2 regions of the Pseudohaliea sp. genome follow, and region 2 is predicted to be linked to the other one. Evidence: predicted binding sites of a transcription regulator. Region 2 holds the regulator's gene; the other holds the start of a gene.
What was found. The regulator LexA, encoded in region 2, represses DNA repair genes until DNA is damaged. The targets are predictions, from matches to a motif close to ACTGTNTNTANANACAGT.
Positions count from the first base shown of each region.

Region 1: ACX93N_RS01100 (Y-family DNA polymerase) is a predicted target of LexA. The motif match lies at 1,224-1,241, and genes of this name have one in related genera.

Region 1 is NZ_JBTOLW010000001.1:233,441-241,844, reverse strand. It holds gene ACX93N_RS01105 (DUF885 domain-containing protein) at 1-1,082, opposite strand, end outside; gene ACX93N_RS01100 (Y-family DNA polymerase) at 1,298-2,716, shown strand; gene ACX93N_RS01095 (TolC family protein) at 2,861-4,042, shown strand; gene ACX93N_RS01090 (efflux RND transporter periplasmic adaptor subunit) at 4,042-5,052, shown strand; gene ACX93N_RS01085 (efflux RND transporter permease subunit) at 5,049-8,120, shown strand; gene ACX93N_RS01080 (DUF3240 family protein) at 8,113-8,404, shown strand, end outside.
Region 2 is NZ_JBTOLW010000002.1:152,697-161,100, forward strand. It holds gene mfd (transcription-repair coupling factor) at 1-1,415, shown strand, start outside; gene ACX93N_RS01960 (CsiV family protein) at 1,399-2,691, shown strand; gene ACX93N_RS01965 (S-methyl-5'-thioinosine phosphorylase) at 2,669-3,415, opposite strand; gene ACX93N_RS01970 (DUF6763 family protein) at 3,650-3,964, shown strand; gene lexA (transcriptional repressor LexA) at 4,047-4,649, shown strand; gene ACX93N_RS01980 (hypothetical protein) at 4,713-4,967, opposite strand; gene ACX93N_RS01985 (hypothetical protein) at 5,085-5,552, opposite strand; gene topA (type I DNA topoisomerase) at 5,557-8,334, opposite strand.

The sequences.
Region 1 (8,404 bases), on a different contig from region 2:
GCGAGGTAGGCCTCGCGGCCGGCGTCCGTGTTCGGGTAGTAGAACTGTTCATCCGTGCGCATGAACGCGAAGAAGTCCTGCAGGCTGCCCTCGAAGCCGACGGTCTCCATGATGGCGCGCATCTCGCCGTGGATCCGTGCGACCTCGGCAAGGCCGATCTCGTGGATATCGTCGGCACCGAGCTCCGTGGTGGTGTACCAGTTCAGGCGCGTGGCGTAGTAGTCCTCGGCCCGGGGAAAGCGCCAGATGCCATCGGCCTCGGCCGCCTGTTCTGCCTGCGTCTCCACGGCGGCGATGAGCCGCTCGTAGGCGGGCTCGACGACCTCGACCAGCGCCGTGCGCGCCTCCTCGAGGAGCCGCTCGCGGGTTCCCTCGTCGAGGGCGAGGCCTGCGACCTTGTCCTGGAAGTCCGCCCACAGCGTGGAATCCTCGCCATCGTCGTCGTAGGGCACGCCGGTGATCACGTTGCGCGCCGCCTGCACGATCTGCGGATACTGCCAGTCCGCGAGGACAAGCCCTTTTTCCGTGCGGATCTCCAGCTGCGCGATCACCTGGTCGAAATAGTCACCGACGCGACGCAGGCGGCCGATGTAATCCTCCGCATCGGCCAGGCTGTTCACCCGGTGGATATTGATGAGCGTGCTCGGTACCTGGGTGTGCGGACCGTAGAACTGGGTAATGACAAAGTCGTGATGGCGGAACGCATCCCGGGCCAGCAGACGCTCGAGGTTGAGCTTGTAGAGGTCCCAGGACAGCTGCTCGTCCGCCGGCAGGGCGTCGCGGTCGAAGGTCTGCAGCCGGGTGAGACGGCGCTCGTTGATCGCGCGGGTCTCGTCCTGGAAAGCCTCGGAGACGCTGTTCCACTGGTCATTCCTGGTCTTGATGCCGCGGTAGGTCGCGGTCAGTGGATAGCGCGCCATGTCCTCGGCATAGGCCTCCTCGAGGAAAGCGCGGAAGTCGGACACGACGGCCTCGCCACTGTCTGTGGAGGCGCTGGAGGCCACCGGGCCATCGTCCTGGCCGCAGGCCAGGAGGCCGGCGGCGAGGAAAAAAGCCAGGGGCGGGCGAAAGGGTCGAAACACGGGATGCTCCTTGCTGGCCGGGAGTGAAAAGCGATGAGCGGACGGCGCCGCCGAGGGCGCGCATGATGACCCAGCGGCGACCGGATTGCCAACGCCCCCGGGGAGCATGGCGCGCTGGACAGGTGAGGGATGCGCGGAGATACTGGATGCATGTACAGTATCTATCGTAAGCTGGCCGGGTTTTACCTTCGCCCGCCGCGCAGCGGGGGGCGGCCTTGAGCCTGTGGCTCTGCCTGCGCTTTCCGCGGCTGGCGCTGGAATGCCAGGCCAGCAGCGAGGAGCGGCCGCTGGCCCTGGTGGAGCGGCAGCGGCTGCTGCAGGTCAACGATACCGCCGCCGCCCTGGGACTGGCCCCGGGCCAGGGTGTCGCCACCGCCCGGGCCCTCGCCGGCGACGAGCTGCAGCTCCTGGCCCGGGATCGGGGCCGGGAAGCCGACAGCCTGGAAGAGCTGTGTTGCTGGGCCTACGGCATCACCCCGGTCCTGCACCGCTGGCGCGAGGACTGCCTGCTTCTCGAGATCGGCGGCTGCCTGCGCCTGTTCGGGGGCCTCACCGCGCTCCTGGGCCGCGTCGACCGGGGCCTGGCACAGCGCGCCCTCAGCTACTGCCGCGGCATCGCGCCGACACCGAAGGCCGCCTGGCTGCTGAGCTTCGCCGGCGAACCGGCCGCCAGCGCCCTCGAGCAGCCCCTCGAGGAACGGCTGGCGCCGCTGCCCCTCGCCCGCCTGGCGGTCCTGCTCCCGGCGCTCGGGGCCCTGGAGGAAGCCGGTCTTGCGCGCCTCGGCGATGTCCTCGCCCTGCCGGAGCGGGCGCTGGGGCGGCGCTGCGGCCGCGAGGCGGTAGCCCTGCTGCAGCAGGTGACCGGCCGCGCCCACGACCGCCAGCCCGCTTTCCAGCCGCCGCTGCGCTTCCGCGCCCGGCACCGCTTCGGCTACGAGGTGACCGGCAGCGAGGAACTGCAGCCGGCGATCCGCCGGCTGCTGGACGCCCTGGTCGCCTTCCTGCGCAATACGCAGCAGCAGACCGGCACCCTGCACTGGCATTTTATCGGTGCCCGCGGGCAGCGCCAGGCGCTCACAGTACGCGCCAGCGCGGAAACCGGCGACGCGGCGACCTGGGCCGGGCTCATCCAGACGCGCCTGGAGCGCTACCCGCTGGCCGGGGGCGTGGAGACCCTGGTACTCCGCTGCGACGAGCTGGCACCGGCCACGCCCGGCGGGGGCGACCTCTTCGCCGAAGCCGGGGCGGAGCCGCTGGCCAGCCTTCGCGACCGGCTCCGCAACCGCCTCGGGCAGCAGGCGATCCGCCACCTCGCCTGCCGCAGCGAGCATCTTCCGGAACGTGCCACGGCCACCAGCGCCGAACCCGCCGCCGGCAGTGAAACGGCCTGCGGCACCTTGCGGCCCTTCTGGCTCATGCCGGAACCCGTGCCATTGCGCGCGGGCGGGGACGGCAGCCTCCACGGCCACGGCCGCCTGGTGCTGCTGCACGGACCGGAACGTATCGAGGACAACTGGTGGGAAGCGCCCGTGAGCCGCGACTACTTCGTCGCCGAGGGCCGGGACGGCGGCCGCTACTGGGTGTTCCGGGACCGGCGCCGCGACCGCTGGTACCTGCAGGGCGTCTTCAGCTGAATACCGGCATGCGGCACCTTATCTTTGAAAAACAACAGGTTAGCAACATAGGATATTTGCCGCAGGCGCCCTTCGTGGTCATGTGCAGGATGTCGTCGGCGGAGGAAACCCCTAGTATGGCCCGGCCTGCAGAGGGAGGGATACATGACACGATACCGGCTCCACCGGCCGCCAGGGTTCTGCCTCTGGCTGGCCCTGCTCACGGCCGTCCCGACGGCCGGCGCAGCCACCCTCGGGGACGCCCTCACCGGCGCCCTGGAGCGCGCCGGCCCGCTGGGAGAAACAGACCTGCCGGAAGCCAGCAGCTGGCTCTCGGGGGTCCCGACGCTCTCTGCCAGCTATGTCGACAGCCAGGAGCCCCTCGGCACCGACGAGGCGGAAGTGAGCCTGAACCTGCCCATCAAGTCGGCCGCGCGCCGGCGCCTCGACGGTGAACTGGAAGCGCAGGCGAGCGACTACGCCGAGGCCGCCGCCGCCTACCGGCGCTGGCTCTACGCCGGCCAGGTCCGCGAGGCGGCCTGGACCCACCGCCTGGCGGCCCTGGACCTCGCCGCGGCGCGCGAGCGCCGGTCACTGCTCGCCGAGCTGAACGACCGCCTGGGCCGCCTCGCCGACAGCGGCGCCATTCCCCGCTACACCGCGCTCATCACCGCGCGCTCCCTGGTCGACGCGGAACTCACCGTGGACGAGGCCGAGCGGGCCCTGGCCCGGGAAGAGCGCCTCTTCGAGGCCCTCACGGGCCTGTCGAGCCTGCCGACAGACCTCGCCGAGACCGGCCCGCCACCCGCCGTGCCGGACTGGCAGAGCCACCCGGCACTGCGCCGCCTCGAGGCTGCCCGGGCGCAGGAGACCACGCAGCTCGCGCTGTCCGCCCCGGCCACGGCGAGCTGGAACCTGTCGCTCATTGCCCGCGAGTTCGAGGGGCCGCAGCTCACGGAGGACCAGTACGGCGTGGCCGTGGAGATGCCGCTGAACTTCCTCGGCACCCAGAGCAGCAGCAATCGCAGCCAGCAGAGCGCGGCCCGGCGGGATTACCTCATCGCCCGGGACCAGCTCTGGCTGTCCCTTCGCCGGCAGTGGGACACGCTCCAGGCAGAGGCGCAGCACCTGGCCCGCCGCCGGGAGCTGCTCGGCGAGGCCGCAGTGCTCGCTGACCGGATCGAGGCCCAGGTCACCGCCCTGGAAGCCAGCAACGAGATCGAGGCAGAGCTGCGCCTGCAGCGCCTGCTGGATGTACTGGACACCCGCGCCGCCCTGGCGCGGACCGAAGCCCTGATCGGGCGCAACGCGGCGCGCCTGCGCCAGGCCGCCGGGAGGACCCCCTGATGCGCATCACCCTGTTCCTGCTCCTCTGTGTCGCCGGCGTCGCCCGCGCGCAGGACGTGCCCCTGGCCGCCCTCGGCGACCTCGACCTGCGCTATGCGCCGGTGGAGGTCATTGACCGGGTCCCGGGCGCTCCGCTCCGCGGGGTCGTACGCGCCCGCGGCGGCGAGGACTACCGGGTGCTGCTGCCCCGGACCGCGCACCGGGCGACCTTCGTCGCCGTGCCGGGCCAGCGGGTCGCCGCCGGCGAGCCGGTGGTGCGCCTCGAGGGGCCGGAGATCCATCATTGGCAACTCGAGTTCGAGGCCGTCACCGAACGGCACGCCCTCGCCGAGGCGCGCTATGCGCGCAACCGTCCCCTCTACGAGGATGGCGCGCTGCCGGCGGAGCGCTGGGCGGCGATCCAGGACAGCTTCCTCGAACTCAGCCTCGAGTACGAACACATGCGTCATTTCGGTGAGCTGTTGCTGCCCGACGAGGACGAGGACTCGCTTCTCGTCGGCGCCCCCATCAGCGGGATGCTTCACTTCGATTCGCGCGAGCCGGCGCGCGGCGAGCGGGAAGTGCTGTTCTCGGTCATTCCCGACGATGCCCTCCACGTCCAGGTCGAAGTGCCCGTCGACCGCGCGGAGAACCTCCGCGACCTCGCCGTCGGCGACTGCAGGCTTGCCATCGCCAGCATCGACCGGGCCGCCGACGGCTTCTTCGTGGCGGCCTGGAGCGAGGCCCTCAGGGGCGACTGCCGCTGGACCCCGGGCACGGTACTCAGCATCAACCCGCGCTACGCCACCGCTGCGCTGGTCATTCCGCGGGCAGCGCTCTTCCAGTGGCAGCGCGAGGCCCATGTGTTCGTGCGCGACGGCGAGCAGTTGCGCGCCCGGCCGGTCACCGTGCTCGGCGACACGGCCGGGGGCTATGCCGTCGCCCGGGACCCGGCACTGGCGGACAGCGAGGTGCTCGTCGCCTCGGTGAGCGCCGCGCAGGGCATCCTCCTCGGTCTGGGGAGTGAATGATGCTGCCCGCGATTGTCCGCTTCTCCCTCACCCAGCGCCTGTTCGTGGCGGTGCTGGCCCTGGCAGTGACCGGCCTCGGCCTGCGCGCCTGGCTGCAGCTGCCCATCGATGCCTTCCCGGACATCGCCCCGACCCAGGTCAAGGTGATCCTGAAGGCACCGGGCATGACCGCGGAGGAGATCGAACGCCGGGTGACCTACCCGATCGAGACCGAGCTCCTCGGCATCCCGCGCCAGGCCATGCTCCGATCCACAACGAAGTACGCGATCACCGCCATCACCCTCGACTTCGTCGAGGGCACCGACATCTACTGGGCCCGGCAGCAGGTCAACGAGCGCCTCGCCAACGTCCGCGACCGGCTCCCCGCCACCGTGGAGGGCGGCGTCGCGCCCATGAGCACCCCGCTGTCGGAGATGTTCATGTTCACCCTGGAAAATCCGGACCTGGACCTCATGGAGAAGCGCCAGCTCCTCGACTGGGAGATCCGCCCGGTCCTGCGCACGGTCCCCGGGGTCGCGGACGTCAACATCCTCGGCGGCTACGCGCGCAGCTACCAGGTCACCCCGGACAGCAACCGGCTGGCGCAGCTCGGTCTCGGCCTCGAAGACCTGCGCCGCGCCATCGAGAACAACAACCGCAACGTCGGTGCCGGGCGGATCAGCCAGGGCAACGATGTGCTGGTGGTGCGCACCGAAGGGCGCCTGCTCGGTGCCGAAGACCTCGCCGCCGTGCCGGTCCCCGCGCCCTCCGGCGACTTCTACCGCCTTGAGGACCTGGCCCGCGTCGAGATCGGCCACCTCGCCCGCTACGGCGCGGTAACCCGGGACGGCGAGGAAACCGCCGAGGCCCTGGTCATCGCCCTCAAGGATGCCAATACCGGCGCCGTGGTCGAGGGGGTGAAGGCGAAGCTCACCGAACTCGAGCGCAGCATGCCCCCGGGCACCGAGCTGAACGTGTTCTACGACCGCGCGCGGCTGATCGACACGGCCATCGGCACGATCACCAGCGCACTGGTACAGGCAGTGCTCCTGGTCATCGGCCTGCTCGCGCTGTTCCTGGGCAACCTGCGCGCGGCGCTGGTCGTGTCCCTGTCGCTGCCGCTGGCGGCGCTGGTGACCTTCCTGCTCATGGACCTGACGGGCCTGTCCGCCAACCTCATGAGCCTCGGCGGCCTGGTGATCGCCATCGGCATGATCGTGGACTCCTCCGTCGTGGTGGTGGAAAACGCCGTGACCCGGCTCGCGGACGCCGCACCGCTGCCGCGGCTGCACGTGATCTACCGGGCCACCCGGGAGGTCGCCACGCCCGTGGTGTCCGGGACAGTCATCGTACTCATCGTCTTCTCGCCGCTGCTGACGCTGACCGGCCTGGAGGGCAAGCTGTTCACCCCCGTGGCACTGACCATCGTCTACGCCATGCTGGCAGCGCTGATCATCGCCCTCACCCTCGTACCCATCCTCGCCTCGCTGCTGCTGACAGCGGAGTCGGCGCGGGTGCCGCGCTTCATGCAGCGGCTGCAGGCCCTGTACACGACCACCCTGCGCCGGGTGCTCGCGCGGCCCGCGCCGCTCGCGACCGTGCTCGCCGTGCTCCTGGCTCTCAGCGTCGTGCTCGCCGCGGTGGTCGGCAAGACCTTCATGCCGGTCATGGACGAGGGCGACATCATCGTGCAGCTGGAAAAGTCACCCACGATCACCCTGGCAGCCTCCGTGCACCTCGACGAGCAGATCGAGACCGCGCTCCTCGCCGGGGTGCCGGAAATCCGCCAGGTCGTAGCGCGCACCGGCTCCGACGAGCTCGGCCTCGACCCCATGGGCCTCAACGAGACGGACATCTTCATGGAGCTCGCCCCCCGCGGGGAGTGGGACGCACCGGACAAGGCGGCCATCGAGGACAGCATCCGCGCGGTGCTCGAACGCTTCCCCGGCATCAACACGACCTTCACGCAGCCGATCCAGATGCGCGTGTCCGAGATGCTGACAGGTACCAGCGGCGACGTGGCCATCAAGATCTTCGGCGACGACCTCGCCACGCTTGCCGACCTCGTGGAGCGCAGCGCCGCGGTCGCCCGTGGGATCGAGGGCGCCGTGGACGTCAAAGCCGCGGTGACCGAGGGCGGCAAGTTCCTCGCCGTGCGCGTGCGCGGCGAGGTCGCGGCCCGGCACGGCCTCGACACCGAGGCGCTGGCCGACCGGCTCCGGGCCCGGCTGGAGGGCCTCGGCATCTCCGAGATCATCGAGGGCCGCAGGCGCACCCCGGTGCTCTTCGCCGCACCGGCCGGCGCCACGGACCGCCCCGCAAGCCCGTCGGCCCTGGCGCAGCAGCCCGTGGTCCTGCCCGATGGCAGCGTCGCGCCGCTGTCCGCCATCGCCACGATCAGTTACGAGGAGGGGCCACTGCTCATCGAGCGCGAGCAGGGCCGGCGCTTCGGCTCCATCACCCTGAACGTCGCGGGCCGGGATATCGTCGGCTTTGTCGAGGAGCTCCGTGTTCAACTGCGTGAGCGTGCCCCGCTGCCGCCGGGCTACAGCGTCGCCTTCGGCGGCGAGTTCGAGAACCAGCAGCGCGCCATGCGCAACCTGCTGCTGGTGATTCCCGTGGCCCTGGCGCTGATCCTGATCATCCTGTTCACCACGTTCCGCTCTCTCGTGCGGGCCGGCCTGATTCTCGGCAACATTCCCTTTGCCCTCATGGGCGGCATCATGGCGCTGTTCGCGAGTGGCGAATACCTGTCCGTTCCCGCCTCCGTGGGGCTCATCGCCCTGCTCGGTGTGGCGGTGCTGAACGGCGTGGTGATGCTGAGCTATTTCGAACAGCTGCGCAGCGCGGCCCTCGGTCTCGAGGAACGCATCCTGCGCGGCGCCGGCCAGCGGCTGCGGCCGATCCTCATGACCGCCACCACCGCCATGTTCGGCCTGCTGCCCCTGGTCTTTGCCAGTGGCCCGGGAGCGGAGATCCAGCGGCCGCTGGCAATCGTGGTCATCGGCGGGCTGCTCACGTCCACACTGACCACCCTGTACCTGCTACCGGTCTTCTACCAGCTCGCGGAGGGCAAGCGCCATGACTGATTCCCGCCTCCTCGTCTTCATGGTGCCCCGGGAGCGGCGCGACGATTTCGTCGACGTGCTCATGGGCCGGAAAGGCCTCGCCGGGTTCACCCTGCTGCCGGCCCTCGGCTTCAGCCGCGAGCACAGTCATTTCAGCATCCCGGAGCAGGTGGCCGGATACCGGGACTTCGACCGCTTCGAGGTCCTGGTGGAAGCTCCGGACCTGCCGCCCCTCCTGGAGCGCCTGTCGGCGGCCTGCGGCCGCGAGCGGCTGCGCTACTGGCTGCTTCCGGTCATCGATGAAG
Region 2 (8,404 bases):
AGGTGCTGTCGCGCTTCCGCACGGCGGCCGAGGTACGGCGGATCAGTGAACGCATGGCCGCCGGCGAGATCGACATCCTCGTGGGCACGCACAAGCTGCTGCAGAGCGACTTCCGCTTCAAGGACCTGGGTCTCCTGGTCATCGACGAGGAACACCGCTTCGGCGTCAAGCAGAAAGACGCGATCAAGGCGCTGCGGGCGCAGGTCGACATCCTCACGCTCACGGCGACGCCGATCCCGCGCACGCTGAACATGGCCCTCGGCGGCATGCGCGACCTCTCCATCATCGCCACGCCCCCCGCGCGGCGCCTGTCCATCAAGACCTTCGTCCGGGAGCAGAGCGCCGCCCTGGTCAAGGAGGCCGTGCTCCGCGAGACCCTGCGCGGCGGCCAGGTGTTCTACCTGCACAACGAGGTGCGCACCATCGAAGAGACGGCGCGCAAGCTGCGGGAGCTGCTGCCGGGTCTCTCCGTCGCCGTCGCCCACGGCCAGCTGCGCGAGACGGAGCTCGAGCGGGTGATGGCGGACTTCTATCACAAGCGCGCCCACGTGCTCGTGTGCACGACCATCATCGAGACCGGGATCGATATCCCCAATGCCAATACCATCATCCTCGAGCGCGCAGACCGCTTCGGCCTCGCCCAGCTGCACCAGCTCCGGGGCCGCGTCGGCCGGTCGCACCACCAGGCCTATGCCTACCTGCTCTGCCCGCCCCGCTCGGCGATGACCGCCGACGCCGCCAAGCGCCTCGACGCCATCGAGGCCGCGGGCGACCTCGGCGCCGGCTACCAGCTGGCCACCCACGACCTCGAAATCCGCGGCGCCGGCGAACTGCTCGGCGACGAGCAGAGCGGGCAGATCCAGAGCGTGGGCTTCGGCATGTACCTCGACATGCTCCAGCGCGCGGTGGCCGCGCTGCGCCGCGGCGAGCTGCCCGACGTCGACGCCCCCCTCGCGGCGGGCACGGAGATCAACCTCCACGTGCCGGCGCTGATTCCCGAGGACTACCTCCCGGATACCAACACACGCCTCGTGCTGTACAAGCGCATCGCCGCGGCCGGGAGCGACAGCGCCCTCCGCGAGCTGCAGGTGGAGATGATCGACCGCTTCGGGCTGCTGCCGGATCCGGTGAAACAGCTGTTCACCATCGGCCGCCTGCGCGTGGCCGCAGAACCCCTGGGCATCAGCAACCTTGAGCTCGGCCCGGAGGGTGGTACCATCGATTTTCGGGAATCCACTGCTGTCGATCCCATGACTCTCGTCACTCTCGTACAGGGCGACCCCGCCGGCTACCAGCTCGCCGGCGCCACGCGTCTCCGCATCCGCGCCCGGCTGCCGGAGCCCGCGCAACGCGTCGCCCTGGCGGAGAAGCTCCTCGACCGCTTTGCCGCCGGCGTCAATGCGCCTGCTGCCTGAGCGCCTCCCGGCCCTCGCCCTGGCCGCCGCCCTCGCGACGCTGCCCGCCCTGGGCGAGGAGGACGCCCAGGCACCCCCCTGGTATCGCGTGGAACTGCTGGTCTTCCGCTACCTGGACGCGGCCGCGCTGGAGGCCGAGGCCTGGCCCGTCTATCCGGAGACCGCCTACCCGGAGCGCTTCCGCTTCCTGGTCGACCGCGCCCTCGCCGACCGGCGCCTCGCCGCTCACCCCGGCGCCGAAAGCCGCATCGACGACCGCGGCCGGCAGCGGCTGCGCCTCGCGCCGCCGGCCGTCGCACCGGACCCGAACGGGCCACCGCCGGTCGTGCCGGACCTGCTCACCCTGCTGCCCCTCGAGCCCGAGCGGCCCGACGGTCACGTCGGCGCCGCACAGCCGGGGGATCCGAACGACCCCGGGACCGCGCCCGATCCGAACACCCCGCCCCCGCTGCCGCCCGCCTTCACCGCCCTTGATACAAGGGCACTGCCCGCCGCACGCCTGGCCCGCGACGACGGTTACGAGGTGCTCTGGCACCAAGCCTGGCTGCAGCCGCTCACCGCCGAGGCCGACGCGATCCCCCTGCTCCTCGATCGCTCCGGGGATCCTGACCAGGCGCCCTGGCCGCGGCTCCAGGGCAGCGTGCGTCTCTACCTCTCCCGCTACCTGCACCTGGAAACGGCCCTCTGGCTCAATACCGAAGGCAGCTACCTGCCTGAAGGCTGGCAGGCCGATGCGCCGCCCCTCGCCCCGGCCTCCCTGGCCCTGGAGCCGGCGCCTCTCCCGCGCCGGGACCCGGCAGAAGCGCTGCTGGCCGGCGAGCCGCCGCGCCCGGACGCGCACCTGGCGGAGGGCACTCCGACGCGGGATGGCCCGCCGCGGCCGGGCCCGGAAGGGGAGGAAACCGCAGACGCTCAGCGGAAGGGGCTCCTGCCCGGGGAACCAGGGCTGGCGGCACGCGCGGCAGGAAGCGCGGAACCGGGCGCGGGGGGCGATACACCAGGAGCGGAGCCGGGTGCGAAGAGCCAGCGCCTCCCGGAAGACCCGAACGCCGCCGGCGGCTGGCCCTGGCGTCACAGCATCGTGCTAGAGGCCGAGCGGCGCATGCGCAGCGAAGAAACGCATTACCTGGACCATCCGCTCTTCGGCGTGGTCGTGCGCCTCGAACCGCTGGCGCCCGCGGAACTCGAGGCCCTGGGCGAGCAACTCGCGGACCCGGCCTGGGCCGAACGCCACGGCCGCGAAGGGGCCCTGCCTAGACCCGACGACGCGCCGTGAGGAAGGCGCGCAAGAGCGCCGCCACAGCACCCGCCTCCCGGGCCAGCACCTCGCCCATCGCCGCCAGCGTGAGCGGCTGATCGTCCAGCCCGGGGGCCGCATTCACGACCATGCAAATGGATGCATAGGGCAGCTCGAGCTCCCGGGCCAGTGATGCTTCCGGCATACCGGTCATGCCCACCAGATCGCAGCCGTCCCCCCGGAGCCGACGGATTTCTGCAGCCGTCTCCAGCCGCGGCCCCTGCGTGACGCCGAGAACGCCGCCGTCGCGACAGGCAATCCCCGCTTCCTGCGCGGCCATGAGCAGTGCCCGGCGCAGTGCCGGGTCGTAGGGCTCGGTGAAATCGCAGTGGCGCACGGGGCTGTCACCCCCGTCGTCTACCGTGTGCTCTCGACCCCAGGTGTAATCGATGAGCTGGTCCGGCAGCACCAGCCGCCCCGGGGTGCAGGCCTCGTGGATACCGCCCACGGCATTGACGGCGACCACGGCGGCCGCTCCCAGTTCGCGCAGCGCCCAGAGGTTGGCGCGATAATTGATGCGGTGCGGTGGCAGGGCGCGCGGCTTGCCGTGGCGCTGCAGGAACAGGACCGGCACGCCTTCGACAGCCCCCTTCTCGACCGGTCCGGAGGGTGGCCCGTAGGGCGTCTCGGGCGTCTCGCCGCCGGTGGGCTCGAAGCCGGCCAGCTGGTCGATGCCCGTCCCGCCGATGATCGCGACGCTCACCGCACCACCCGGGCAGGCTTAGACATTTTTAGCATGACACTGGGACAGACCACGGAGCTTCTCCTATAAGCGGGTGCCGCCGCCTGTCCGAGGCGACGCACAGGTTCCTGATTGTAAAAGGAAAAGGGCCGCTCCGGGCGCACCATCGGCGCCGGTCGGCACGCCTCGGGTGCCGTGCGTTGTTCGTGGACAGCGGCCCCCCACCTGCTAACTTTCTGAGAGGAGGACGATAGCATGACTCTTCACAGGCCGGCCATCGGCCAGTGGTACAAGGAAGCAGAGAGCGCCGCCCTGTTCGAGGTCGTCGCCATCGACGAGCACAGCGGCGGCATCGAGGTGCAGTACCTCGACGGTGAGATCGCCGAGTTCGATAGCGAAAGCTGGGGGGAGCTGGTTCTCATCCAGGCAGTGGAGCCGGAGGACTGGCGCGCCCCCTTCGAGCTCAGCGACGAGGACGGCATCGACCCGGACGAACCGCTTCACCTCGGCTGGGGCAACCCGGTCAACAGTATCGAGCCCGAGGGTACCTGGGAACTCGAGGACTACTGACGAGCGGGGCCCGACGGGTGCCTTGCAGGTTGCACGCTACTGTATATAATTCCAGTGGTGTACGCATGCACAGGACAGCCCCATGGCCAAGCTTACCGCCCGCCAGCAACAGGTCCTGGACCTGATCCGGCGCCACATCGACGACACGGGCTACCCGCCCACCCGCGCGGACATCGCCCGGGAACTCGGCTTCCGTTCCGCCAACGCCGCGGAGGAACACCTCAAGGCGCTCGCCCGCAAGGGCGCGATCGAAATCATTCCCGGCGCCTCCCGGGGGATCCGTCTGCCGGAGGAGCGCGGGCTGCCCATCGTCGGTCGCGTCGCGGCGGGCAGCCCGGTGCTCGCGGAGGAACACATCGAGGATTACTGCGAGCTGCCGGCGGATTTCTTTCGCCCCGCCGCCGACTATTTTCTTCGCGTTACCGGCGACAGCATGGTGGGGATCGGGATCCGTGACGGCGACCTCCTCGCCGTGCACAGCACCAGGGTGGCCAGCGATGGCGACGTGGTCGTCGCACGCCTCGATGACGAGGTGACGGTGAAGCGCCTGCGCCGCGGGCGGGAGCGGCACCGCCTGCAATTACTGCCAGAAAACCCGGATTACACGCCCATCGAGGTGGACCTGCGGGAACAGGCATGCGTGATAGAGGGGCTGAGCGTGGGGGTTGTGCGCCGCGGCACCTGAAGCGCCGGGCCGGGTGGGGAAGGGGGGGAAGGTGGCGCGGCACTTCCGTGCAGCGCCGCTGCGTCAGTGCAGGACCCTGGGGGTTTCCTGCTCGACTTCCTCCTCGATTTCGACCTCGGCCTGGTCCGTGAGTTGGGCCGTGGCCTGGATACCCGCCTGGATCATGGCCTTGGCCACCTCCAGGCAGTGATCCATGACATACATGCGCGATTCATCGGAAAACTGGATGCGCAGGAGCGGCGGGGCATCTTCCCCGGCCCGTTGCAGCACGACTTCCCCGTTCCCCAGATCGACGATCTCCAGCAGGGATGTGGACACTCGGCAGACCTCGTTTGCGCAATGTGTACGTCAATGGTAACAGTGTCCCGGAGGTGGGCCAACACGCCCCTCCCTCGCCGTTCCCTGCCGCCTTCGCTGCCCGAGCCCGCGCCCGTGTCAGCTTTCTTCCAGCGAATCGTTCATCCGCGCCAGGGTCTCTGACAGCGCCCGGTGCCAGGCCCGCGCCTGCGCCGGGTCCGGCATGCCCCGCTCGGCGGCGAGGAGATTCCCCGGCATCCGCGACCGCACCGGCAGCGTCGCCGGAAGCGGCGCCAGCAGCGCGGCGAGCCAGCCCTCCCGCTCGAGTTGAGCGAACTCGCGCAGCTCTGCGGGCAGGGCCTTGCCCGCCGCCGGCTCCGGGAGTTCATCACAACAGCGGGGGGGCGGACCGTCCGCCTCACCGGTGGGGTCCAGCACCGCCAGCAGGTACCAGCCGTAGGCCGCCAGCAGCTGCTCGCGCACCCCCGGCGCATGCGCCGCATCGAGGAGATCGGCCGGCGCGGCGCCCGTCGCGCGCTGCGCCTCCCAGCCGTCGATGAGCAGGCGCGCCAGGTACAGGTGGTGGTTGGCACGGCCCCGGGACACGGCGTCAGCGGCTCCCGGAACCGGTTTTGGCTTTTGTCTTTGCTTTTGTCTTTGCTGCTGTCCGGGCTTTGCTGCCGGTCCCGGCTTTGGCCTTTGCCTTTGCCTTTGCACCGGGCTTGCGCTTCGCTGCCGCTTTCCTGCCGCCGGCCCCGCTGCCCTCCTCGCCCTGCCAGCGGCCGTCGCGATAAAGCGCCTTCCAGCCCGTCGCCTTGCCGTCCACTTCGGTCATTACATACTGCTCACGATTCTTGCGGCTGTAGCGAACCTGGGTGCGGTTGCCGGCGTCATCCTGCGTCGGCGCCTCGAGGATGTAGGCGTACTTCGGGTCGATCTCGCTGCCGTGGGGGAGCAGCTCGTCGACGAAGGGCGCCCGGGTTTCGCGGTTGCGGGGGAACTGGCTCGCGGCGAGGAACAGGCCCGCGGCGCCATCACGCAGCACGTAGTGATCCTCGACCTTCTCGCAGGGCAGCTCGGGCATGGGTACCGGGTCCATCTTCGGCGGCGCAACTTCGCCGTTGCGCAGCAGCTTGCGCGTGTTCTTGCAGCCCTCCGCAGTGCAGCCGAAGTACTTGCCGAAGCGCCCCGTCTTGAGCTGCATCTCGGCACCGCACTTGTCGCACTCGATCACGGGGCCGTCATAGCCCTTGATCTTGAAGCGGCCCTCCTCCACCTCGAAGCCCGGGCAGTCGGGGTTGTTGCCGCAGACGTGCAGCTTGCGCTTTTCGTCGATGAGGTAGCTGTCCATGGCGGCATTGCAGAGCTTGCAGCGGTGCTTGCTGCGCAGCAGCCGGGACTCGGCCTCCTCGTCCGCATCCTCGCGGATGGCCTCGTCCCCGGGGATGAGATTGATCGTGTTCTTGCAGCGCTCCTTGGGCGGCAGCGCGTAACCGGAGCAGCCGAGAAAGACACCGGTGCTCGCCGTACGGATCTGCATGGGCCGCCCGCATTTGTCGCAGCCGATATCCGTCATGGTCGGCTCATTCGGCTGCATGCCCTCCGGCTGCGCCTGCTCGGCACGCTCCAGGCGGGAACGGAAGTCGGCATAGAAGCGGTCGAGCAGTTCGCGCCAGTCCAGCTCGCCCTCGGCGATCTCGTCGAGGTGCTCCTCCATGGTCGCGGTGAAGTTGTAGTCCAGGAGGTCGCTGAAGCTCTGCTGCAGCCGGTGAGTGACGATATCACCCATCTTCTCGGCGTAGAAGCGCTTGTTCTCGAGGCGAACGTAGCCGCGGTCCTGGATCGTCGAGATGATCGAGGCATAGGTCGACGGGCGCCCGATACCGCGCTTTTCCAGTTCCCGCACGAGGCTCGCCTCGCCGTAGCGCGGCGGCGGCGTGGTGAAGTGCTGCGAGGGTTCCAGCTTGAGCAGTTTCAGTTCGTCACCTTCGTCGACATCGGGGAGCACCGTGTCCTCGCCCTTGCGGCCCGTGGGCGGCAGCACCCGGGTGTAGCCGTCGAAGCGGATGATGCGGCCCCGGGCGGCGAGCTCGTAGTCGCCCGCGGCGACGGTGATCGTGGTAGAGGTGTATTCCGCCGCCGTCATCTGGCTGGCCACGAACTGCCGCCAGATCAGCTCGTAGAGACGCTCCGCGTCACGCTCCATGCCCGACAGCATGGCCTGGGTGACGTTGACATCCGAGGGGCGGATCGCCTCGTGAGCCTCCTGCGCACCCTCCTTGGAGGCATACTCGCGCGGCTGCTCGGGCAGATACCGGGCCGGGAAATTCGCACCCAGGTAGTCCCGGCAGCTGGCGACGGCCTCCTTGCTCAGATTGGTGGAGTCCGTCCGCATGTAGGTGATGTAGCCGGCCTCGTAGAGACGCTGGGCCAGGGTCATGGTCTTCTTCACGCTGAAACCCAGCCGTGTGCTCGCGGACTGCTGGAGCGTGGAGGTAATGAAGGGCGCCGGCGGGTTCGAGCGGGTCGGCTTGTCCTCCCGGGCCTTCACCCGGTACCCCGCCTCCGCGAGGGCGTCCCGGGCGGCCATGGCGGCCGCCTCGTTGGCCGGGCGGAACTTCTCGCCCCGGCAGCGGCGCACCTCGAACCGGGCGGGGTCAGCGTCCCGCGCCTCGAGATCCGCGTGGATTTCCCAGAACTCCTCGGGCACGAAGGCGCGGATCTCGCGCTCGCGCTCGACGATCAGGCGCACGGCCACGGACTGCACGCGGCCGGCGGAGAGCCCCCGGGCCACCTTGGCCCAGAGGAGCGGCGAGACCATGTAACCCACAACGCGATCGAGGAAGCGGCGGGCCTGCTGGGCATTCACCCGGTTCGTATCCAGCTGCGAGGGGTGCTCGAAGGCCTCCCGGATCGCATTCCTGGTGATCTCGTTGAAGACCACGCGCTGGTAGCGGTCGTCGCCGCCGCCGATGGCTTCGCGCAGGTGCCAGGCGATGGCCTCACCCTCCCGGTCGAGGTCAGTGGCGAGGTAGATGGCATCGGCTTTCTCGGCCAGCTTCTTCAGCTCGCTCACGACCTTTTCCTTGCCCGGCAGGATCTCGTAGCGGGCCTTCCAGCCGTGCTCCGGGTCGATACCCATGCGCCGCACCAGCTGCTCCCGGTTCTTCTTCTTTTTATAGGCTTCCTTTTCATCCGGCGACATCTTGCGGGTTCGCGCCGCCTGCGCTGCGCGCTCCTTGGGGTCGACGGACTGCTTGCCGCTCCCGGAGGTCGGCAGGTCGCGGATGTGGCCCACGCTGGACTTCACCACGAAATCCGGCCCGAGGTACTTGTTGATGGTCTTGGCCTTGGCAGGCGACTCGACGATGACGAGAGACTTTCCCATGGTGGTCCGGTGTTACCTCAGCGTGGGCGGCCGACCGGTGGGGACGGCGCAAAGGGGGGCATATATAAAG